DNA from 2 places in the Rarobacter incanus genome. Region 2 is predicted to be linked to the other one. Evidence: riboswitches for the same ligand, from Rfam matches in the RefSeq annotation. Region 2 holds a riboswitch; the other holds the start of a gene.
What was found. Region 2 has a riboswitch for S-adenosylmethionine ahead of FB389_RS06305 (methylenetetrahydrofolate reductase). Riboswitches for the same ligand answer to the same signal wherever they lie in the genome.

Region 1: it holds a riboswitch for S-adenosylmethionine, as region 2 does, so the genes downstream of both, FB389_RS05765 (aminotransferase class V-fold PLP-dependent enzyme) here and FB389_RS06305 (methylenetetrahydrofolate reductase) in region 2, are expected to answer to the same signal.

What each region holds. Positions count from the first base shown of each region.
Region 1 covers NZ_VFNV01000001.1:1,343,469-1,355,544, forward strand. The annotation lists gene FB389_RS05755 (sodium-translocating pyrophosphatase) at 51-2,666, shown strand; gene FB389_RS05760 (glycosyltransferase family protein) at 2,671-3,750, shown strand; SAM riboswitch class IV at 3,945-4,085, shown strand; gene FB389_RS05765 (aminotransferase class V-fold PLP-dependent enzyme) at 4,120-5,595, shown strand; gene FB389_RS05770 (dicarboxylate/amino acid:cation symporter) at 5,889-7,367, shown strand; gene FB389_RS05775 (fibronectin type III domain-containing protein) at 7,417-9,084, shown strand; gene FB389_RS05780 (Ig-like domain-containing protein) at 9,216-11,981, shown strand; gene FB389_RS05785 (glycoside hydrolase family 130 protein) at 12,055-12,076, opposite strand, start outside.
Region 2 covers NZ_VFNV01000001.1:1,497,064-1,509,139, forward strand. The annotation lists gene FB389_RS06285 (hypothetical protein) at 1-199, shown strand, start outside; gene FB389_RS06290 (discoidin domain-containing protein) at 241-2,358, opposite strand; gene FB389_RS06295 (discoidin domain-containing protein) at 2,705-3,799, opposite strand; gene metE (5-methyltetrahydropteroyltriglutamate--homocysteine S-methyltransferase) at 4,132-6,444, opposite strand; gene FB389_RS06305 (methylenetetrahydrofolate reductase) at 6,441-7,433, opposite strand; SAM riboswitch class I at 7,451-7,551, opposite strand; gene FB389_RS06310 (sulfate ABC transporter substrate-binding protein) at 8,075-9,103, shown strand; gene cysT (sulfate ABC transporter permease subunit CysT) at 9,304-10,053, shown strand; gene FB389_RS06320 (sulfate ABC transporter permease) at 10,046-10,909, shown strand; gene FB389_RS06325 (sulfate/molybdate ABC transporter ATP-binding protein) at 10,906-11,889, shown strand; gene FB389_RS06330 (ABC transporter ATP-binding protein) at 11,921-12,076, shown strand, end outside.

The sequences.
Region 1 (12,076 bases), 150 kb from region 2:
ATCACGTCTAGCGTCGGGAGGTAATGGCAACGACGCCTAACGATTTTGAGGTGAGCCCCTTGAATCATCCACCACGACGCCGTATCGCGGCGAAACTTGGTCTTTCAACCGCAATCGCGACCGGTGCTGCGATCCTTGCAGCCGCACCCGCGCACGCATCCGAGATGGGCGGCGAGGCCAACCTCAAGCTGCCGGACCTGGGCCAGGTCGATATCGGCGGCATCGGCGGACGCACCCTTCTCGCGTGCGCGCTAATCGTCTGCCTTCTCGGCCTCGGTTTCGGAGTCATGACGTACGGGCAGTTGCAGAAGCTGCCGGTGCACCGCTCCATGCGGGAAATCTCGGAATTGATCTACGAGACCTGCAAGGAATACCTGGTCAAGCAGGGTAAGTTCCTGCTGGTCCTGTGGGCGTTCATCGCGGCGGTGATCCTGCTCTACTTCAAGGTCCTGGTGGGCTTCAGCTGGGGCAAGGTGGCGATCATCCTCGCCTTTTCGCTCATCGGCATGGCGGGATCCTTCGGCGTCGCCTGGTACGGGATCCGGTTGAACACGTTCGCCAATTCGCGAGCTGCCTTCGCCTCGCTGGACGGCAAGCCGCTTCCGCAGCACCGCATCCCGATGAAGTCAGGAATGTCGATCGGCATGGTCCTGATCAGCGTCGAGCTGCTCATCATGCTCGGCATCATGCTTGCCCTGCCCGGAGACATAGCGGGCTCGTGCTTCATCGGCTTCGCGATCGGTGAATCACTCGGCGCCGCGGCGCTTCGCATTGCGGGTGGCATCTTCACCAAAATTGCGGATATCGGCGCCGACCTGATGAAGATCGTCTTCAAGATCAAGGAAGACGACCCCCGCAACCCCGGCGTCATCGCCGACTGCACGGGTGACAACGCGGGCGACTCCGTCGGCCCCTCGGCCGATGGGTTCGAAACGTACGGGGTCACGGGCGTGGCGCTAATCACCTTCATTTTGCTGGGCGTCCACGATCCGGCGGTCCAGGCCACGCTCCTGATATGGATCTTTGTGGTGCGGGCGGTGATGCTCATCGCCTCGGGGGCCTCGTACTTCATCAACGACCTGGTCACCAAGCGGCGCTACGCGAAGGCGACCCGCATGAACTTCGAGGAACCGCTGACGGTGTTGGTGTGGCTGACATCGGGCGTGTCGATCGCGCTCACCTACCTGACGTCGTATCTGGTTCTGGGACACCTGACGCAGGCGCCCGGAATATGGTGGAAACTCTCCACGATCATTACCTGCGGCACGCTCGCGGGCGCGCTCATCCCCGAGCTGGTCAAGGCTTTCACCTCGACAAAGGCGCGGCACACCCAAGAAGTGGTCAAGAGCTCCCGGGAGGGAGGTGCGTCGCTCAACATCTTGTCGGGTCTGGTTGCGGGGAACTTCTCCGCGTACTGGCTCGGAATCGTTATCGTCGGGCTGATGTCGGGCGCATATCTCATTTCCGAGCACGGTATGGACGCCATCATGGCCGCACCGGCGGTGTTCGCGTTCGGCCTGGTCGCGTTCGGGTTCTTGGGCATGGGGCCGGTCACGATTGCGGTCGACTCGTACGGGCCGGTGACCGATAACGCGCAAAGCGTCTACGAGCTGTCGCAAATCGAGGAGATTCCGGGCATCGACGACGAACTGCGCCGCGACTTCGGCATCGACCCACAGTGGAGCCTGGCCAAGCGCATGCTCGAGGAGAACGATGGCGCTGGGAACACCTTCAAGGCAACGGCGAAGCCGGTCCTGATCGGCACGGCGGTTGTCGGGGCCACGACGATGATCTTCTCGATCATCATGTCGCTCACGAACGGTTTGACCACCGACATGTCCAACCTGTCTATCCTGCACCCGCCGTTCCTGCTCGGTTTCATTGTCGGGGGCGCCATCATCTACTGGTTCACGGGCGCTTCCACCCAAGCGGTGACGACCGGCGCCTACCGCGCCGTCGAGTTCATCAAGGAAACAATCAACCTGGACGACACCAACACCGAGCGCGCATCCGTCGAGGATTCGCGTAAGGTCGTCGGCATCTGCACTCAATACGCGCAACAGGGCATGTTGACGATGTTCCTGGCGGTGTTCTTTGCGACGCTATCGTTCGCGTTCGTCGAACCGTTCTTCTTCATCGGGTACCTGGTGTCGATCGCCGTCTTCGGCCTGTACCAGGCGATCTTCATGGCGAATGCGGGAGGCGCTTGGGATAACGCGAAGAAGATAGTCGAGGTGGACCTGCATGCCAAGGGAACCGCGTTACACGACGCCTCGGTGGTGGGCGACACGGTGGGCGACCCCTTCAAGGACACCTCGTCCGTGGCGCTCAACCCGATCATCAAGTTCACTACGCTGTTCGGCCTGCTTGCCGTCGAACTGGCCGTCACCATGACCAACCGCGGCCAAACCGGCTTGGTCCACGTGCTCGCGGCAGTATTCTTCGTGCTGACCTGCGTGTTCGTGTACCGGTCATTTTATGGGATGCGCATCAACACCTCACTCGACGACGTCGAGGATCTGCGCGTGCCCGAGAACCCGTCGCCGCTCGATGACACCAATTATTCCGACGAGGGCCCCCAGCTCGCCGCTCCACCCGTGACCGGGCCAGACGATGTCGTCGCGGAGCGCGATTCGCAACTCGCAGGACAGAAAGCAGGTGAGTAGTGCCATGAGGATCGCAATCAAGTACGACAACGTCTTCATCGACCCGAACGGCAACATTGGCGGCCACGAAACCGGGGACACGCTGGTCCGCCGGCTGTTGCGGTTGTTCCCCAACTCGATCGTGATCGGCCAGGGGCCGCGGAAGGGCAACGGGTTCGACGTGCTTCCGTTGGAATTCATCCAGGGGGACGACGTGATCGTTGTCAACATGGACGTGATCGATTCGGTGGATGTGTGGCGCACGCTCCACGCGAACTGCGAAAAGCCGAAGGTCATGAACTTCCTGTGGTGGCCGGTCGCCAGGTATTCGAGTCACATCGAAAAGGCCGCCCTGACCCTGGCGTGCGCGCTCTTCCCGACGTTCGCTAACTCCGAACGGACTGCCGGTGAGGCACGCGAAATTGTCTCAAAGTGGGATGCGCAACCGCTCGCCGAGCGGGCGATTATCGCGTGGGTGAACCTCGGGTTCCGCCACGAACACGTCCAGCCTCGCCGGGATGCCACGGAGCCGGTTGTTCTGTACCCCGCGATCTACCTGACGCGCGAGAAGCGGCCGCAGCTGTTCTTCGATGTCGTCGAGGCGGTGCATGAAACAACCCCACTGCAGGTGGAGGCGCGGCTCACCGAGTCGCAGCTCGTGAGCAGCCTGGCGATGCGGTATTCACGCAAGGACTGGATTTGGATCGGACCGCTCACTGCCGGACGCGATAGCTATTGGGAGGCGCTGAGTCGCACCACGGCGTTCTTGGCCACGGCGGAGACCGAGTCGTACGGGCTGATGTATGTCGAGGCACTGGCGGCCGGGGCAATAGGAATCTTCCCGAACCTGCCGTGGGCGCATGCCCTGGTTCCCGATAGGTACCCGTTCTTCTACGACACACCCGAACAGGCCGCCGAGATGTTGCGGCGCGCGGTTGTGGACCCGGATACATGTCTGGCCGAGATGGATACCGCAGCCGGGTCGGGGTTCCAGTCGTGGCTGCGGTCGCGCCACGATGACGACATTTTCGAACGCGTGATCGTCGCTCGTATCAATCAGTGGTTCGACACCGCGTTCGAGTTGCCGCAGCAACTCGACGTCTAGGAGGTTGCGGGGCGGGCGGGCAAAGGGCGGTGTCGCGCGGTGCGCGGCACCGCCCTTTGTGCGTCCTAACGACCCGCCCGCCGCGCCGCGGCATCACCCGCCCTAGCGCGTGCGCAACGAAACGCCCACAGCGCGCCGTCCCACATTGTGAACCGCCCTTTTCGCTTCCTTCGCCACACTGCAAGATGGTTGCAGGTCATGAGTGCCAGCACCGCGCAATCCCCGGATTGCCGCGAACCGAGCCCCGGCTTGCTGGCCGACAACCCTCCATCGCGGCGGGGTGCCCCGGGTGACGACCTGGCCGTTGCCGACTCGCGCAACGGCAAGCGCGCATGGGGGTAATACCCCGGTAATGTGAGGAGTCGTATCGTGACATACGTGGGATATGTTTCGGAGTCTTGTACGCCGCTGGAAGCTTCGGCGCCGGCGTGCGGCTTTGCCGCAAAGCCGCGCGCCGCGGAGCAGGGACCCGCCCTGCTGGAGGCCGTGGGAGCGTCCACATCCGTTCCGCTGGCAAACGGCACCTGGGCCACCTATGCAAACCTGGACCTCGCTGCCAGCGCCCCCGCCCTGCGCGCGGTCGCCGATCGCGTCAACACGACCTTGCAGTGGTACGCCAGCGTTCACCGGGGTGCGGGCTACCTTTCTCAGGTCTCGACCTCGCTCTACGAAGCGGCCCGCCTATCTCTTGGCGCATTCGTCGGGGCGCGCCCGGACGATGAGGTCCTCATTACCCGCAACACCACCGACTCGATCAACCTCCTGGCGCGCTCGGTGCCCGGAAGGATCCTGGTGCTCGATATCGAGCACCACGCGAATCTGCTTCCCTGGCAGGCGGCAGCGGGTGGCGCGACCGTCCTGAACGCGTTGCCGACGCAGGCCGCGACGATCGCAGCCCTGGAAGACGAGCTCGCTGTCGGTGACTACGCACTGCTCGCCGTGACCGGCGCCTCCAACGTCACCGGCGAGATTCTGCCTTTGGCGCAGGTCGCCGAGATAGCGCACTCGCACGGCGCCCGGCTGTTTGTGGATGCAGCGCAGTTGGCGCCGCACCGCCCGATCGACATCGCCGCCACCGGCGTCGACTACGTCGCCTTGTCGGGGCACAAGCTCTACGCTCCCTACGGGGCCGGCGCCTTGATCGGACGCATCGACTGGCTCGACGACGCCGAGCCGTACCTGCGCGGAGGCGGCGCGGTCACAAACGTTACGACCCGCGGCGCCGAATGGCAGCGGGGCGTCGCGCGGCACGAGGCCGGATCCCCGAACGTCATCGGCGCGGTGGCCCTGGCTACCGCCGCCGAAACGTTGCAGGCGGTGGGGTTTGCCGCCCTGCAGGCGCACGAGGCCGCCCTGGTGGGACGGCTCCACCAGGGGCTCGCAACGATTCCCGGTGTTCGAGTCGCCCGGATCTGGGAAGACTCCGCCGACAGGGTGGCCGTCGTCACGTTCGCGCTTGCGGGATTGGAGCCCGGGTTCGTGGCCGCCTACCTTTCGGCAGAACACGGCATAGGCGTGCGCGACGGGCGATTCTGCGCCCACCCGCTGCTTCGCAAGCTGGGCCTTGACCAGGGCGCCGTTCGCGCCAGCGTCGGCGCCTCCACAACTGGCGAACACGTCGAGCGCCTCATCGCGGCGGTGCGGTGGCTCGCCACCGGCCAGCCGATTCGCGAATACGAGGTGCGCGACGGAGCGTGGACGCTGCGCCACGACACCCGCCCCATACCCAGCGGCCTTCACCTCGATCACCTGATCGACACGGCGGCGGCAGGTTGCACACCCGCCGTTGCACCCGCCGTTGCACCCGCCGCAGGGTGTACGCCGGCGACGGAGCCCGCCAGCTAATTCGTCCCGGTTCGCGCCGACCGCGGCGCCCAACAATACGACCGCTTCCAGGCCCGGCGCCCCGTCGCCCAAACGTACGCAATCGCGCCCCCGCCGTAGACAGGCGCACCGGCTATCGCGCACACGACCCGCACCCCTTCACGACGAGGAACGCTCGACCCATTTCCCTACTGCCCCGGTCGGCATAGTAGGGTTTGGGGCCGAACGGCCACCGCACAACCGCACAACCGCACCCACGGCATAACCACCAACACCAAGATCAGCAAACCAACAGCACCGGCAAGGAGTTAGACGTGAACATATGGGATGTCGCTGCCCTCGCAGTGACAATCGGGCTCGCAGCGGGGATCTTCTCCCTGCACCGACGCAAAGTGAACTTCAGCGTGCTCACGTTCATCGCGCTGTTCGTTGGGATCGCAGTCGGCATCGTCTTTCGCGGACATACCGACTACATTCAGCCCATCGGTCGCGTCTACGTCAATCTCCTGCTCACCATCGTTGCCCCGCTGATCATCGTCTCCATCCTCTCGAGCATCGTCTCGCTGGGTTCGATCAGCCAGCTCAAAACTATCGGCGGACGATCTCTCGGATGGTTGCTCTGGCTCAACCTGATCGCGATTTTCCTGTCCCTGGGCGTCGCCCTGCAGATGGGCCTCGGAAAGGGCGCCGACCTCGCCACCGCTGGGATCGACACCCGTTCCCTCGACACGATTCGTAAACCATTCAGTGAAGTGTTCATCGGATTCTTCCCCACGAACGTCGTCAACGACATCGCCAACGACAACATCATCCCCATCATCGTTTTCACGATCCTGATCGCCGTCGCCTACGCCCTCGTCGCGGAGCGCGCCCCGCGCAAAGTCGAGCCCTTCAAGCGCCTGGTCGAAGCCCTACGCGAAATCATCTACCGCGCCGTGGGCTTCATAATCGCGCTCACCCCCTACGCGGTGCTGGCCCTCACATCGTCATTCGCCTCATCGGTATCCGGCAATGCCAGCCAGCTGTGGGCACTGTTCGCCCTGTTGGCAGCCACTTTCATTGTCTGCTTCACCGATGCTTTTATCGTCAACGCGGTCGTGCTGAAGGTCTCGGCGCGCCTCAGCCCGGTCGCATTCTTCCGCAAAATTGCCCCGGCGCAGCTCGCGGCGTTCACCACCCAGAGCAGCGCGGGAACGCTTCCGCTCACCACCACGCTCTTGCGCAACCGCGTCGGCGTGCCGGCGGAGATCGCCGGTTTCACGGCCCCGCTCGGCACGACCATCGGGATGCCGGGCTGCGCGGGAGTCTGGCCCATCCTCTTGGCGGTATACGCGGTCAACGGGCTCGGCATTCCATACGGGTTCGGCGACTACGCGCTGCTGGTCGTCCTGGGCCTGGTCGTGTCCGTGGGCACCGCCGGTGTGCCCGGAACCGCCACCGTCACGGCCACCACGGTGATGGCCGCGGCCGGACTGCCCATCGAAGTGGTGATCCTGACGCTGCCTATCAGCGCGGTTGCAGACATGGCCCGCACCATGACGAATGTGACCGCGGCGGCCGTGGCCGCGACAGTCGTGGCACGCAAGGAGCACAAGCTGGACGACACCGTGTTCGCGAGCGAATCCAGCGCGTTTGACCTCGTGGTCGAGGACGTCGCGGACACGGAGCGCTCGTCCGCACCTATCGACAGCAATACCGACGAGGCCCCCGCTTTCCCGTACGGCGGTGTTCCGATCGGCGCCTGTGGCCTCGATTCCAAACCCGCCCGCCGCGAGCGCGTACCCGTGGCATGAACGCCCGGCGATTATCCCCATGCATGTAGCAAGAGAAAGTGAAATTCCCGTGAAATTGCAGCTATCCCCCGCATCCTGCGGATTCGCCCGCCGCGCCGTCTCGTTCGTGGCCGCCGGCGTTGCGGGCCTGGCGGTGACTCTCGCCGCCGCCGCACCCGCACAAGCCAGTTCGGTCGAATGGGTCGATGGCGGCGACGACTCGCCGTGCGTCCAAGATGACGTCGGTGCCGCGCTCACCAAACTCGACTCGAGCCTGTGGTGCCAGCCCATTCCCGGTTGCTACGAATACGACGGCAACAACCCGAAGTACAAGGGCAGGATCGTGCAGCCGAGCGCCAGCACGGGCATTTGGCAGGGCGCGGCCTCCGAGGTCCTGTACGCCGACGCGCTACCCACCGACTACACCTTGACCTCCTCCGGGAGCGGGTCGGCGGGTTCTAGCGGGTCCGGAAGCGGGTCGTCCTCCACCGGGTCATCGGGTTCGGCGGGTTCTTCATCGTCATCGGGCACCAAGTCGTCCGCGAGCGGATCGAAGAAGACGTCCTCGTCCTCCGGCGCGGCGGCGAAGTCATCTACCTCATCGACCAAGAAGTCGACGAAGAAGTCCGCCGCATCGACATCTACGACAACGGGTTCCAAATCGAGCACCGCAACCGGTTCCACGCAGGCCGATGACGACCTTACCGGGGGCGCGGACGAGGTAGCGACCGTTGGCGCGCCTTCGGCGCCGGGTCAACCCACCCTCACCGTGGACGGCACCTCGATCACCGTGACGTGGGAGGCGTCCGCCGACGTAGAGCTGGATTCCGTCACTAGCTACACCGTGCAGTTGTCCGGCGGAAACAAGGTATCGGTGGCCGCCGACACGCTGACCTACACGTTCACCGACCTGCCCGACGGTTCCTATCGGGCGGCCGTGCGGGCCGTCAATGACACCGGCGAATCGGTCGCGTCGACCCCCTCGGACGCAGTCGTCGTCGGCGATCCCGTCGACGATGTGCAGGGGACGCTGTCCTGGGACGGCGACGTTACCCCCGGCGGTACGGTCACCATTACCGGCGCCGGTTACGAACCGAACACGGCGCTCGTCATCGAGCTGCACTCGGACCCGGTCACGCTCGGCACGGTCACAACCGACGCCGCGGGCGCCTTCACGCTGGATGCCGCGATTCCCGCCGACACCCCCGCGGGCGATCACACCTTCGTCGTTGCCACGGACTCCGACATCATCACGGAGACCGCGGTGACCGTCATCGCATCGGCGCCAACCGCGGTGCAGGCTGAGGCATCGGCGGCGGATGCGACCGCCGCCGCCGAGACCGAAACAGTGCCGCCGTTTACAGGGGCCATCATCTTGATCGCCCTGGCTGCCATTGGGGTGCTGTCGCTGTTTGTCGGTTCCCTGCGGCGCCGCCCCGCCGCGGGCGCACAGGCGAATGAAGTCACGGAAGCGAAGCGGGCCGCGGGGCCCGCAGCGTCCCCGTTCGCGAATGAGGAACCGGCCCCGCTCCGGTCCGCCTCATCCCGGGCGGCCGGAACCCGCTCAGATTCTCCGGTCCTGCCAGAATTTGCCCTCACACCGGCCCGCTTCATTCCGCCGATCGGCACGGATCCCGCCCGCCCGGCGCCCACACCGCGCCCGGCGACCGCCACCGTGCACAGGCCACTGGAACCGGTGGCTGGTGCTCACTCTCGACCAGCAGCGGAGGTGAGCTAGTGAAGGAATCCATCCGGGTTGGGCCGCCGCCCATCCGCCAAGAAGTCGGCGACCCAACCCCATCGAGACGCAGGAACGTAACCACCCGCAAACCCGATCTGCCCATAGTGGCAGGAGAAAGTGAAAAACACATGACAACCTCATTCCGGGCACGGAAATCCCCTGCCCTGCGGCGAGTTGCAGCGGCCGTTGCCGGGGCACTCCTTGTCGGCGCGCTCGGCGCGGGCGTACCGACCGGGGCCGCCGCCGATTCCCCGACGCCCACAACTAGTTCAACAGTCGACTTTGACTATTTCGCCGACGTGTTCCCGGCGCTGGCGGATCAGCGCGGGTCGCACGTATTCGAATCCGTGACGATTGAGCGCTTGAAGTACATCCTGCGGTTCAAAGAGGGGAATTTCGCGATACTCATCGGCGACCCGACGGACGCGAAGCTGCAAGCAAAGATCGGCCTGATCAACCAGGCGGCGAAGGCGGCTGACGTCAAGAAGATCTACGTCTTCAATCCTCGCATCGACGGTGCGAAGCTGAACATCTTCGATTGGTCGGAGTTGGAGACGCAGCTGGGCGGCGACGGGCTCACCTATTGGGAGGACGAGGGCCCGGCGGCCACCACCGGCGGCACCCTATTGAGCCTGCTGAACGGCGACAACCCCGAGCCGCAGTTCGTGCGCGATGAGGACGGCAAGGTCACGGCACCCTATCTGTTCGTCGCGAACAAGGATCGCAAGAACGGTCAGGACCAGGATGATCGCATCGTCGCTTCCCTATCGGATTCGCAAGGCGCTGCGGTCCTCGCGACGGCGAACGCCCAGGACGCCTACAAGGCACAGGTGACGTCCGTCCTTGCCTCCGCCCCCCTGTCCGTGAATTCGCAGTTCGACTTCTACAAGGACGAGGTCAACCGCCGCCACCTGGACCGCTACACCGACGCGACGAAGTACGGCGCGCAGATTCTCGATGACGCCGACAACCAGGACGGCTGGCGCATCGAATCGCTCACGTACCCGGAAACCATCGACCTGCTAACCAATCCGCTGTACGCCGACAGCGACGTGCCGCTGCTGTTCGGTGGAACGTGGTGCCACAACACCCGCGCCGTCATCAAGACCGTCAACGAGACGGCGCAGGCGGCTAACGTTTCCACGGTCTACAACCTCGACTTCTCGCTGTTCTCCACCTCAAACGGTCGCGCAAACTACGACCACATCCGCACCTCCGGGCAGCCAGTGCTGGCGGACGGCAAGCTGGTGGCACCGGGACACCTTTACGGGGACCTTTTCAACAAGTACTTGGACGGCGCGGTCGCCGAATACGCTGCCGACGGGGAAGAAGGCGCAAGCCCCAACTTCTACTACCCGGGCGGCGACGTGAGCGGTGAAGTGAAGTCGGCACGCCGCCTCCAGGTGCCCGCACTGCTTGTCTACAACAAGAACCACAAGGACGCTCAGGGCAACGCGCAACCGGTCGTTGATCAGGCGATTCGCTACAACGATAACGGCACGTACACGGAGTACATGAGCGAATGGTGGTACGTCGCCGGACGCGATTTGCCGAACACGGCCGACACCACCTTGCAAGGCACGCTCGCACCCGGCGGCAACCGGCTGGGCAGCCAGCGTGCATTCGCCCGCGAGGCGGTAGACGAATACCGCCGAGTCCTTGGTTCGCTCACCACGGCGGCCGCTGCCAGCAACGTATCCGTTGCGGAAAGCGATTCTGCGATTTCTGCCCTGCCCGTCGGGGCCACCACGACGCTGTCCGTGACGGTGACGGCGCCGACGTATTCGTCCTACATTTCGTTGAACACGGCCGGGCAGGACGACGCACTGGTTGATGGTACGGGCGCCCCGCTCGGCAAGGTCATCGTCTCAAACCAGGACGGCGACGTCATTGCCGGACCGGTCCAGCTTCCACGCGCAACAGGCTCGGTTTCGATCGATGTGCCTGCCAGGTCGGCCAGCGACATCGGCTCCGTGTGGACGGTGTCTTACCTGGGGCACGGCTACGCGATTGCGCCCGCAAGCACCCCGATCACGATCGGCAAGACGGCGACGGTGACGCTGAACGAACTGCCACAGGTTTCCTATGAGCAGGAGGCTCAGATCACCGCCCAGGTCACCGCGGGGGCAACCGGAACGGCCACGATCACCGGGCTGCCGGGGCAACCACTAACGGCGACGATCAGCGAAGGCGCGGTAGCGTTCCCGCTGGCCAGCGGGATTGCCGCCGGTTCATACCCGGTCAAGGTCACCTACAGCGGCGATTCCGAATACGCCAGCGCCCAGTCAGAAACCAAGACCCTGGTAATCGCGAAGGCCAAGCCCGTCGTCACGGTGACAGCGGCCGCCTACGCCTACGGCAAGGCCGGCGCGTCCGCGGTCACCGTTACGACGGCAAAGAAGACCCCCGCAACGGGCAATGTCACGCTGACCGTGGCAGGCAACACGCTGTCCGGAAAGTTGAATTCCGCGGGCGCCGTGACCTTCGCCTTGCCGGCGAACCTCGCGGTCAAGACGCAGTCGGTCACTGTCGCCTATGCCGGGGATGCCAATATCGCTGCGGCCAGTTCCACGGCTTCGGTGACGGTCACCAAAGGAAAGGTCACGAAGGTGGGGGCAAAGGTGACTAAGACGCCCACCTCCAAGAAGAAGGGAAAGGTGCGGGTTACGGTGTCGACCGCCAAGGGCCTTGCGGCGGCCTCGGGCAAGGTCACGGTGACTGCCAAGAAGGGCAAGAAGTCGATAACCGTCAAGGGGACCGTGAAGTCGCAGAGGGTCAGCCTCACCCTGCCCAAACTCGCCAAGGGCAAGTGGAAGATCACGGCAAAGTATGCGGGCAACGGAACCTACTCGTCTGCTAGCTCCGCCAAGGTCACGGTGAAGATCAAGAAGTAACCACACTTCACCGCACCGACGACGGCGGGGCGCGTACCGGCATTCCGGTACGCGCCCCGCCTCCGTTCCAGTGCTACACGCGGTCCAACCGCGCC
Region 2 (12,076 bases):
GCGGAGCGTCTCCGCGCCAACCGCCACCATCAGCTACCGGTGGTTACGCGGGACAAAGACAATCAAGGGGGCAACGAAGCGCACCTACATCGTCAAGCGCAGGGACGTCGGAAAGAAGCTGCGCGTGAAAGTCACCGTGGCTGTCAGTGGCTCGGCAGCGGTCAAGATCGTCACTGCCGCAACCCCGAAAGTCCGGTAGGAGGCCCACCTCCGGGCGGCGCGAGCCGCCCGGAGGCCTCGTCAATTTCGATTGATCACAAACGATTCACCCGCATCGTTTGCAATTTCCTGATTGTTGTTGGACATCGTTAGGTTCGTGAGCGTCATCGCCCCCGTCGCGCCCCACTTCACCCAGATCGCCCGTCCCGAACCGTCGTTCCAGGCGTCACCGCTTAGTTGCGCACCGGTAATCGTCACGTTCGTCAACGTCACGTTCCGAATGTCCTGATTGGCCGCGGTGTTCTTCGACACCGTGATGCCCGCGTAGGTCGGATCGGTGATCGTGATGTCGGACATCTCTACGTTTTGGAACTGCTCCTGCGAGGCGTACAGCCATATCGCGCCGAACGTCTGCGAACCCCAAAAGTGCCCGCCTGCGCGTTCAATCGTGATCGCGCTGAAAACGGTCGAGCCGTCGACGCCAAACCCGTCCATCGAGTATCCGAAATTTTCGGAGCTCACGGTGACTCCCGAATACGCCAGGGTGTCAGCGACGTATATGTTGCGGAACGTATTGTTACCGCCCCCATACACGGCCAATCCCGCGGCCCGCCACGGCAGCAGCGCGGTTAGATTCTCGTAGGTGTTTCCCGTCTGGCTGGCCTTGACGCCATCCGTGGCGCTGAACAACGCGAACGAATCGTCTCCGGTCGTGCGCGCGGCAACATTGCGCACCGTATTAGACGTGGACCCGTTGGTCATGTTTACCCCATCGGCGAACATGTTGCGGATCCGAGAATTCTGGATCGTGACATTGCGAATGTTCGTGCCCCAAAACCCGCACACCGCGTGTTCCAACCACACGTTGTCGATCGTCACGTCGGACACGTCCCAAAGGTTGATCGCCTTTCCGGGCCCGTCGATGCGCTCAACGTAGTTGCCCCAGTATGAAAAGCCGCGCAGCTGAGTGCCGCTGGCGGCCGACGCAACCCCGATTGTGGCATTCGTGTTTATCTGGTCCGTGGGGGCGTGAAGCAGGGTAAACCACGGGCCCGCGCCGACAATGTCCATCGCTCTTCCCCACACCCACAGGGTGCCGTCGACCGTGTAATCGCCCGGCGGCAGGTACACCCCGGCGTATTGGTCGCTCCCTGCGACCTTATCGATCGCGGCCTGGATGTCCTGCTGGGTGAAGCCGGCGGGCTGCACGTACTTGCTGGTGTCTGGGTTCGCCGTGAATTGGGCCATTTCCGTGTCGATAAGATCGACGGTGACCGGCAGCGGGTTTGCCTCCGTGCGCTTGATAGTCAGCGTCGCGCCGGCCGGAATTGTGCGCGGCAGGTATGTGTGCGCCTCGTCGTAGATGTGGCGCGGCGCGCCGTCACTGGGGTTGTTTGTCGGGTTGGTTTCATCCCCGTACTGCCACGAATACTTCGAGGTGAGCGCAAGCCTCACCACGAACTCGCCATCTGCGTAGACGTCAATCGAGCCATCGCGGCCCTTGCCGTCCGCACTGTCGGGGATCGAAAAGCGCCCAACGATCGTGTCTGTAGGTTCCGTCAGCGTCCACTGGACGTACGCGCCCGTGGTGTCGAGCGTCACCGCGCGCCGCCCCGAGGCCTCCCCCGCTAGGTCCCCGACCGTTCGATTCGGTCCGACGGCCTGGGCCCCGCCGCCAAGTTCGCCGTCCTCCGCCTCGTAGGTGACGTACGACATATCCGCTCCACGGGCGTCGTTCGAAGTTTCGGGGGCCAGGTCACCAAAGACGCGTAGTTCAGCGACCTGACCGCCCGTAGCATTGACCGACGAGTTCCCCGTAAACACCAAGCGAACCTCATCACCAACAAAACTGGCAACGGGAATAGTCACATAGTTACCCGTCAAAGCCGAAAAACTATAACTCTTCTCAGCGGCAACACTCACCCAATCCCCACCAGACAACCGCGCCTGAACACCAAACGACTGCGTCCGATCCTCCCACGCAGCATCCGGACTCAACGCCACCGTCACCGAATCAATCACCGTCGCACCAGTCAACGGCACCGACAACTGACTCCACTGCTCAGCGGCACCCCAAAAAGTCCCAACATCACCATCAGTAGCATTCGACACCACCGTCCACGAAGCCGTCGAACTAGCCTCACCACCACCAACAACAACCCGATTCACACGACCCTCATTCGGATCAACCGGCACCACAACCCCCGGATCCGTACCCGGATCCGTACCAGGGTCCGTGCCGGGATCAGTCCCAGGGTCCGTACCAGGATCCGTACCCGTGTCAGTACCAGGATCCGTGCCAGGATCCGTACCAGGATCCGTACCGGGATCCGTACCGGGATCCGTACCAGGATCCGTACCGGGATCCGTACCCGTGTCAGTACCAGGGTCCGTACCCGGATCAGTACCCGGATCAGTCCCCGGATCAGTACCCGGATCAGTCCCCGGATCAGTACCCGGATCAGTCCCCGGATCAGTACCAGGATCAGTCCCCGGATCAGTCCCCGGATCAGTCCCCGGATCAGTACCCGGATCAGTCCCCGGATCAGTACCGGGATCCGTACCAGGGTCCGTTCCTGTGGCGGTCCCTCCACCAGCGGAGTCGGGGCGCTCGTCCTTTATCCTTGCCTGCTCCAGAATTGGCTTCCGCCGAGGTGCTTGAGCTGCCCTGCTGAGCCATCTTCGGCACCTCCGGCTGCGCCCCGCGCGCCCACACCTGTAGCTCTGCAACCCGTGCCGGATACTTCCGTGAGATCTTCGGAAACACCAACCGCACGCCCGTGATGCCAGCGTTGATCTTGATGGCGGCCTGATTGCCGCGAGTAAGCCGGAACTCGTAGGTTCTAACCTTGGTCACGCGACGCCAGGTTCCCTTGGGCGAACGGACCTCGACTGCGAATCGCATCTTCGTCTTCTTGGCTCCGGAGCGGGGGTCGAGCTTCACGATTATCCCCCGCACCGATTGACGCGCCTTGAAGGCGGCGGTGAGGGTTGCGCGCTTGGCACCGCTCTTAGCCACCCACGACGTTCCAAGATCGCCGTCCAGGGCAAGTTTCGCCGAGCGGGCGGCAGAGCTCGCACGAGCTTTCACCACCCCGCCCGTGCCCACATTTATCGTCTTCTTGAACTTAATCGCACCGTCCGCGCCCTTGCGCCGAAACACCTTGACGGAAGACAGCTGAGCGACCGACGCGCGCGAATTTGCGGTGACGAGCACCCGCACATATCGCACCTTCAGATCCTTCACATCGATGGCGACCGCGTTCTTCCTTTTTGGCGTGAACGTGTATCGCTTCTTCGCGGCCAGAACGCTGAACTTCTTGCCGTCGCGCGAGCCAAGGATCGTAAGCGTCTGCTTGCGGGCGGGCCACGCCGTCGGCAAGCGGAGTTCGATGTCGCTGATTTTTCGTGCTTTTCCGAGGTCTACCTGCACCCACTGCGGAAGGCGCTGCTTTGAAGACCACGCCAGGGACTGGTCGACATCGGTCACGTTGTCGGCCGCGTTCCCACTACTCGCGGTCGCGGCGGCTCCTCGCGCAAGATCGACGCGGACTGCTTCGGCCGGAGTGATGCTCACCGTGCCGACCAACGCGCACATCGCCACAGCCGCTACCGCGGACCTAGCCCATCGCAATGCCATCGAAGCTTCCCACCATTCACGTGCGATCCCCGTCGACCAACGCCTGCCATCGGTGGCTGCGCGACCAAGCCTTATGACTGTCTCGACCATATATAGGAATGATTAAGACCAACATCCCCTATATAGGTCTCTCTGCTGGAGCGCGAGGAAATGTTGTTGAAGGCAGGCAGGTGATTCGGCGATCGAGTGCGCCGCAGGCGTGTATCGAGATCAAAACCCGCGTGGTCTCGATACACGGGCTCCGCCCGCTACTCGACCAGCGGCGGGGCGGGCCACTCGACCAGCGGCGGGGGCGCTCGCGCGCCCCCGCCGCCTGCGAACCCCTTCGCGAACTACTTGGCGATCTTTTCCCGCACCGCGCGCGTCGCGGCGACAAGGTGCTCGAGCGACGGCACTGTCTCGGCGTAACCGCGAGTCTTCAACCCGCAGTCCGGGTTGATCCACAAGAGGTTCCCCGGAACGCCATCGGCCGCCAGCTCAACGAGCTCGGTGACTTCTTCAACCGACGGGACACGCGGCGAGTGGATGTCATACACGCCCGGCCCGACGCCGCGCGCATAGCCGGCCTCGGAGAGCTCGGGCACAATTTCCATCTTTGACCGCGCCGCCTCGATCGACGTAACGTCCGCGTCCAGTCCGTCGATCGCGCCAATCACCTCACCGAATTCCGAGTAGCACAGGTGCGTGTGGATTTGCGTCTCGGGGCGCACGCCCGCGGTCGACAGGCGGAACGAACCAACCGACCAGTCAAGGTACGCCTGCTGGTCCTCGCGGCGCAGCGGCAACAGCTCGCGCAGCGCGGGCTCATCGACCTGAATGATCCCGATGCCGGCTGCTTCCAGGTCGTTGACCTCATCGCGCAGCGCCAGTCCCAACTGATTTGCGGTGTCACCCAAGGGAATGTCATCGCGCACAAACGACCACGCCATGATCGTCACGGGGCCAGTTAGCATCCCCTTGACGGGCTTTTCGGTCAGCGACTGCGCGTAAGTCGCCCACCGCACCGTCATCGGCTCGGGGCGCGACACATCCCCCCACAAGATTGAAGGACGAGTGCACCGCGACCCATACGACTGCACCCAGCCGTTGGTGGTCACCGCGAAACCGTCCAGCAGCTCCGCGAAGTACTGAACCATATCGTTACGCTCGGCCTCACCGTGGACCAACACGTCAAGGCCGATCGATTCCTGCAGTTCGATAACGCGTTTGATTTCGTCGCGCATCGCCGATTCGTAGTCGGCAGTCGACAGTTCGCCGCGGGCGTGCGCCGCCCGCGCGCGGCGAATATCGATGGTCTGCGGGAACGAACCGATTGTCGTCGTCGGCAAAGGGGGAAGGTTGAGCTTTTCTTCCTGCGCGGCGGCGCGGTCGGCATATGTGCCGCGGTGGAAATCCGACTCGGAGAGGGCGGCCGTGCGCTCGCGAACGCTCGCGACCTGCACCCCGTTGGCCGCGGCACGCGAGGCAAGAGCTTCCTGGGAGGCGGAGATCTCGTCCGCAATTGCCTCCCGACCCTGGACTAGCCCGCGCGCGAGCGTAACGACCTCGACCACCTTCTGGTCCGCGAACGCCAACCAGGCGTGCAGGTTCGCATCAAGTTCCGCATCCTGCCACTTTTCATCAGCGGTGTCGTGCGGAACGTGCTGCAAGGACGTCGCCGTCGCCGCGGTCACCTGCGCCGCTCCAAGCGCGCGCAACGCTTCGAGCTGGTCGAACTTGGCACCCAGGTCTGCGCGCCAGATGTTGTGGCCATCGATGACGCCGCCGACCAAGGTCTTCGTCGCCAAGCCGTCCGCCGCCGCGGGCTGCGCGCCGTGCACCAGATCCACGTGAATCGCTTCGACATTGCTGGCAGCCAGCGCGGCGAAGTTATCGCGCAGCGCCCCGAATGCTGAGGTGACCAGGATTGCCGGTCGCTTGCCGGACGTGAGCACGTCGTAGGCGCGCTTGACGGCGTCGGTTACAGCTGCCGCCGGGATATCGATGTTGTCGGTGACCAGTCCCGGCTCATCGAGCTGGACCCAGGGGGCGCCCGCATCGGCAAGTTCCGCCAGGATCTGCGCGTACACCGCGACGACGTCGTCGAGGCGGTCGACCGGGTTGAAGTCCGCGGGGGCGCCCTCTGCGGCCTTGGACAAGAGCAGGTAGGTGACCGGACCGACAAGGGTCGGCCGGGTGACGAATCCGGCCGCCTTCGCCTCAAGGAACTGGTCGATCACCCGGCGCGACGATAGCGCGAACGCGGTGTCGGGGCCGATTTCTGGCACCAGGTAGTGGTAGTTGGTGTCAAACCACTTCGTCATTTCCAGCGGCGCAATGTCACCAACGCCGCGCGCGAGAGTGAAGTACAGGTCAAGCCCTTCGAAACCGGCGAAGCGCGGCGGTACCGCACCGATCGCGGCGGTGACGTCCAGGACCTGGTCGTAGAAGGAGAAAGTCTCCGGGATCGATGCGTCGGTGCGACCCAGGCCCAACTCGACCAGGCGTTCACGCGTGAAGTTGCGCAGTTCGTGCGCGGTCAGTTCAAGTTCGCTAAGCGAGGTCTTCCCCGCCCAGTATGCCTCGATGGCCTTCTTCAGTTCGCGGCGGCGACCGATACGGGGGTAGCCAACGATGGTGGCGACGGGAAATGCGGGGGTGGTCATGCTGGGGTGCCTTTCACGACCGCCGATGCGGTCAGGGGGTTGGGTTGGTTTGGTTCTACATTGAGGAGTTCCAGGTGCGCCAGGACATCGAGTGCAGGGCGCGCTTTGTTGAAGGTATAAATGTGCAAACCGGGAGCCCCTGCGTCGAGCACGGACTGCGCCAGCGCCGCGGTCGCCTGCGTGCCGATCGCGTGGCGCTCGTCGTCGCTCGACGCCGCGCTGAGGCGGTCCAGTAGTTCCGCGGGGGGCCTAACTCCCGACAACTCGGCCACCCGCAGCAAGCGCGTGGGGTCGGTTGCCGGCAAGATTCCCGCCAGGATGGGGATGTGAACGCCGGCGGCGCGCGCTCGTTCCACAAATTCTGCATAGGTGCGCGCGCGGTAGAACAACTGCGTGATTGCGAAGCTCGCCCCCGCTGCCTGCTTGACCAGCAAACGTTCGATTTCTTGATCGCGGGTCGTGCCCGCCGCCGGGTTTCCATCAGGAAATGTTGCGACCGCGATGGTGAGCGGGTGCGCGGCCCCGCGCAGGGCGTTGCCCGGGTGGGCGGCGCACCGGGTGCGTTCGCGGTCCTTGAGCAGGGCGATCAATTCGACGGACGAGTTCACCCCTCCCGGAGTCGGTTTCCAGTCAGGCTGACCGGCCGGCGGATCCCCGCGCAATGCCAGGAACGAGCGAACCCCCGCGGACAAGAACTCGTCCACAACGTCAACCACATCTGCCCGCGAGTGCCCCACGCAGGTCAGATGCGCGATCGGAAGAACCGGAGCCTGCTGAACCAGCCGCGAAACCACCTGCCTGGCGGTGTCTCGATCGTTTCCGGCCGCACCGTATGTCACCGAGAGGAAGTCCGGGCGCGCGCCGATCAGCGCATCGACCGTTCCCCAGAACTTTGGCGCCAGCCCCGGACGGCGGGGCGGCATGACTTCAAATGAGATGGTGGGACGCAACGGCGGAACAGCCCAACAATCGGTGTCCTGGTCGGTCATGGTTGCCCTCCTGCGGCGCTCCATCGTTCCTGGCGGTAGCACCCTGTCCATGCATTTCTGCACCGGGGGGTTGCTGCGGCGTCGTTGAGCCAGGTCTCTCAGCCGCTCTGGATGGTCGCCTCATACTCTAATGGATAGTTCTCATCATGGACTACGTCGCGTCCACGATTCGGACATGGTGGTGGCGGCTGATCGAGCGCGCCCCTCCCAGCTGATCGCGTGCGCGGTCTCGATACGCGCGCTTCGCGCGCACTCGACCAGCGGGCCGGGGGACTTCGCTGATCGAGTGCGCCGCAGGCGCATATCGAGATCAACCAAAGAGCGGGCGCGGTCTCGATACGCGCGCTTCGCGCGCACTCGACCAGCGGGGACAGCACGCCACTCGACCAGCGGGCCGGGGGACTTCGCTGATCGAGTGCGCCGCAGGCGCTTATCGAGATCAACCAGAGAGCGGGCGCGGTCTCGATACGCGCGCTTCGCGCGCACTCGACCAGCACCCGCCGCCTATCTCGGAATTCAAGACGGACGCCGAACCACATTGCCATACCGATGCGCCCCGCTAGGGTTTAGCGCTATAGTCGTCATTGGTGCGACTATCTATTCACTGATCCGATCAATCGGACCGACAAATTCGAGGAACCATGACGCCCAAACCACTTCGCCGACTCACCGCCTCCATCGCGGCATTAGCCGCCATCGTGAGCCTGGCCGCCTGCGGCGCAGGCAGTGGCGGTGACGCCACGACGCTCTCGCTGGTCGGCTTCGCCGTCCCCAAGGCCGGAAACAACGCGGTCCAGGCCGCATGGGCCAAGACAGACGCCGGCAAGGGCGTGACTTGGTCCGAATCGTACGGCGCCTCTGGTGACCAATCCCGAGCCGTCGAAAAGGGACTGAAGGCAGACGTCGTTCACTTCTCGGTCACCCCCGACGTCACACGCCTGGTCGATGCGGGGCTGGTCGCCGACACCTGGGATGACGGGGCCAACAAGGGCATCCTCACCGATTCCGTGGTTGTTCTTGTCGTCCGCGAAGGCAATCCCAAGGGCATCACCGGCTGGGATGACCTTGCAAAGGACGGCGTACAGATTGTCACGCCGAACCCGGGATCGTCGGGCGCTGCCCGCTGGAACATTCTCGGTGCTTGGCAGCACATCATCGCTGCAGGCGGTTCGGAAGACGACGCCAAGACGTTCCTTGGCAAGGTCCTGGCAAACGTCGCGGCTTTCCCAGGCTCCGGGCGCGACGCCACCCAGGCCTTCGAGTCGGGCACCGGCGACGTCTTGATCTCATATGAGAACGAGGCCGTCCTCGCCCGCCAGGAAGGTCAGAAATTCGACTACATCGTCCCGGACGACACGCTACTCATCGAAAACCCGGCGGCCGTGACCAAGGACGCTAACCCGAAGGCGCAGCAGTACCTGGACTTCGCGCTATCAGCCGAAGGCCAGAAAATCTACGCATCCAAGGGGTTCCGCCCGCTGCCATCCGCTGGCACCGTCGATGTTGGCACCGTCGAAGGCGCAAATGACCCAAGCAACCCGTTCCCCGAGGTCAAGACGCTCTTCACGATCGACGGAGATTTTGGCGGCTGGAGTGAAGTCAAGACGAAGTTCTTCGATGAAAACACCGGCATTATCACCAAGCTTCAGCAAGAAGCGGGGCTGAGCTAGCCATGACCTCCACCGGCGCTGCTATCGCAGCCGATCTCAACACGGAGCACCTAGACGCTGACGCACCAGGCGCCTTACCCCGCGAGCAGTCGCCGGTGGAGCGGTCCTCCGCCCCCACAAGCACCGGGCGCCGCCCGCCAAGGCGGCGCCCGGGCGGGGCGCGTCACAATCTGACGCGCCCCGCGGGGGTCGGACTCGGCGTGAGCATCCTCTGGTTCTCGCTCCTGGTTCTCATTCCGCTGGCGCTCATCATCATTCAGGCGGTCGACGGGGGGTGGACCAATTTCGCCGAGACGATGCGCAACCCGCAGACCGCCGCCGCGATCTGGCTCACGGTCAAGCAGGCCCTCCTGGTGACTGTCGTGAACACGGTCGCCGGGACCCTGATCGCCTGGGTCTTGGTGCGCGATTCGTTCCCCGGCAAACGTGCGCTGGAAGTGATAATCGACATTCCGTTCGCGCTACCAACAATCGTTGCCGGCCTGGTACTGCTCGCAACATACGGCCCGCAAAGCCCCATCGGGATCGACGTGGCCAACACCGAAAAGTCGGTTTTCCTGGCACTCCTGTTCGTCACGTTGCCATTTGTCGTGCGAACCGTGCAGCCCGTCTTGCTAGAACTCGAGCCCGAAGTCGAAGAGGCTGCGCAATCATTGGGCGCGAATCGCTTCCAGACGTGGACCAAGGTGGTGCTGCCCGCCCTAGTGCCGGCAATAAGCGCCGGCGCCACGCTCTCCTTCGCCCGCGGGATTAGCGAGTACGGATCCTTGGTGCTGCTCTCCGGCAACCTGCCGTTCAAGTCCGAGGTCGCCGCGGTTCGCATCTTCAGCTACATCGAAAACGACAACGTCGCAGCGGCCGCCTCAATCGCGCTCGTTCTGCTCCTAGTGGCAGTCGCGGCGATCGTGACCCTCGACATCATTTCCCGGAAGGTGGCCCGCCGTGGCTGAGACACTCGCAGCGGGGGCGGCGGCCTCGTCCTCGCGTAATAAATCTCGGTGGCAAGCAAAGTCCGCGGGCACCTACGTGCGCCGCACCATCGTCATCGCCTATCTGGGCGCGCTGGTCATCTGGCCCGTTTCGCTTGTGGCGGTGCGCACGTTCTCGGACGGCAATTCGCTGACCGATGCGCTCCATGACCCCGCCGTGACCGCGGCGCTATGGCTAACCGTGGTGGTCGCCGCCTGGGCCGTCGCCATCAACACGATATTTGGCGTTGTGGTTTCGATCCTGATCGTGCGCTACCGGTTCCCCGGGCGGCGCCTGTATTCAACACTGCTCGATCTGCCGCTTTCGGTGTCGCCCGTCGTTGTCGGACTTGCCCTCTTGCTCGCCTACGGCCCCACCACCGGCCTGTTCGGCCCCTGGCTGGAGAAGGTCGGCTTCAGCGTCATCTTTTCGACGCCAGGCATGGTGCTGGCCACCGCGTTCGTGTCGCTGCCACTCGTGATCCGCGAAATCGTCCCCGTCCTCCAGGAAATTGGGATGGATCAGGAACTCGCTGCCCGGTCGCTCGGCGCGGGACCGTGGGCAACATTTCGGCGCATCACCCTGCCATCGATCAAATGGGCACTGCTTTACGGAGTTGTGCTGTCGCTTGCCCGCTCCCTCGGGGAGTTCGGCGCCGTCAAGATCGTGTCGGGGAATATCTCGCTGCGCACCCAAACAGCCACCCTCGTGGTGGAGGACAAGTACCTGGAATTTCAACAAGGGACGGCCTATGCGACCGCGTTCCTTCTCACCCTGATCGCCGTCGCGGCCCTGGTGGTCGTCACCTTCCTGCGCCCCAAAGAGGAGCAAAAATGAGCATCGTCGTGCGCAACGTCAACAAGAATTTCGGGGACTTCGCCGCCCTCACGGACGTGTCCGTCGCGATCCCGACCGGCGGGCTGACCGCGCTGTTGGGTCCGTCCGGCGGCGGCAAATCAACGCTGCTGCGCATTATCGCCGGGCTTGAACATCCCGACTCCGGGAGCATCGAGATCGGCGGGACGGATGCAACCAACGTGCCCGCGCAACGGCGTGGCGTCGGCTTCGTGTTTCAGCATTACGCGGCGTTCAAACACATGAGCGTGGCAAAGAACGTGGCCTTTGGGCTCGAGATCCGCAAGAGACCCAAGGACGAGATCGCCGCGCGCGTGCGCGACATGCTCGATCTGGTGCACCTGAGCCAATTCGCGGACCGACTGCCGTCGCAGTTGTCCGGCGGGCAGCGCCAACGCATGGCCTTAGCTCGCGCGCTGGCAATCGAACCCAAGGTGCTACTGCTGGATGAGCCCTTCGGGGCACTGGACGCGAAGGTGCGCAAGGAACTGCGCGACTGGCTGCGCCGGCTCCACGACGAGGTGCACGTGACCACCGTCTTCGTGACGCACGACCAGGAGGAGGCCCTGGAGGTCGCCGACACCATCGTGGTGATCAACAACGGCCGCGTGGAGCAGATCGGCAGCCCCGACGACCTATACGATCGCCCGGCGAACGCCTTCGTGCTCGAATTCTTGGGCCCCATCACGCACCTGAACGGTGTCGCCGTCAGGCCACACGACATCGACGTGGTCTCGGCGCAAAGCGCCGCCGACTTCCCGGCCGAGGTAGTAGCGGGCCGGATAACGCGCCTGCTGCGCATCGGCTTCGAGGTCCGCATCACGGTCGCGCCAGACGCCCCGGCCGGCGCCGAGGTCGACCCGGTGAGCGTGACTCTCACCCGCTCCGAAGCCCGCGAGTTGGCGCTGGAGGTCGGGCAGGTGGTTGGGTTGCGAGCCCGCACAGGAGCGCTGGTCCGCTAGGCGGGCACACCAGTGCTGGTAGGTTCATCGCATGACGAAAAACGCCGTGGCGATCCGCGCGGAAAGACTCACGGTCACCCGCGGATCCCACCGCGTGCTGCACGACATCGACCTGACGGTCACCCGCGGCGCGATCACCGGGCTGCTCGGCCCCTCGGGATCGGGCAAGACGACGCTGATGCGCTCG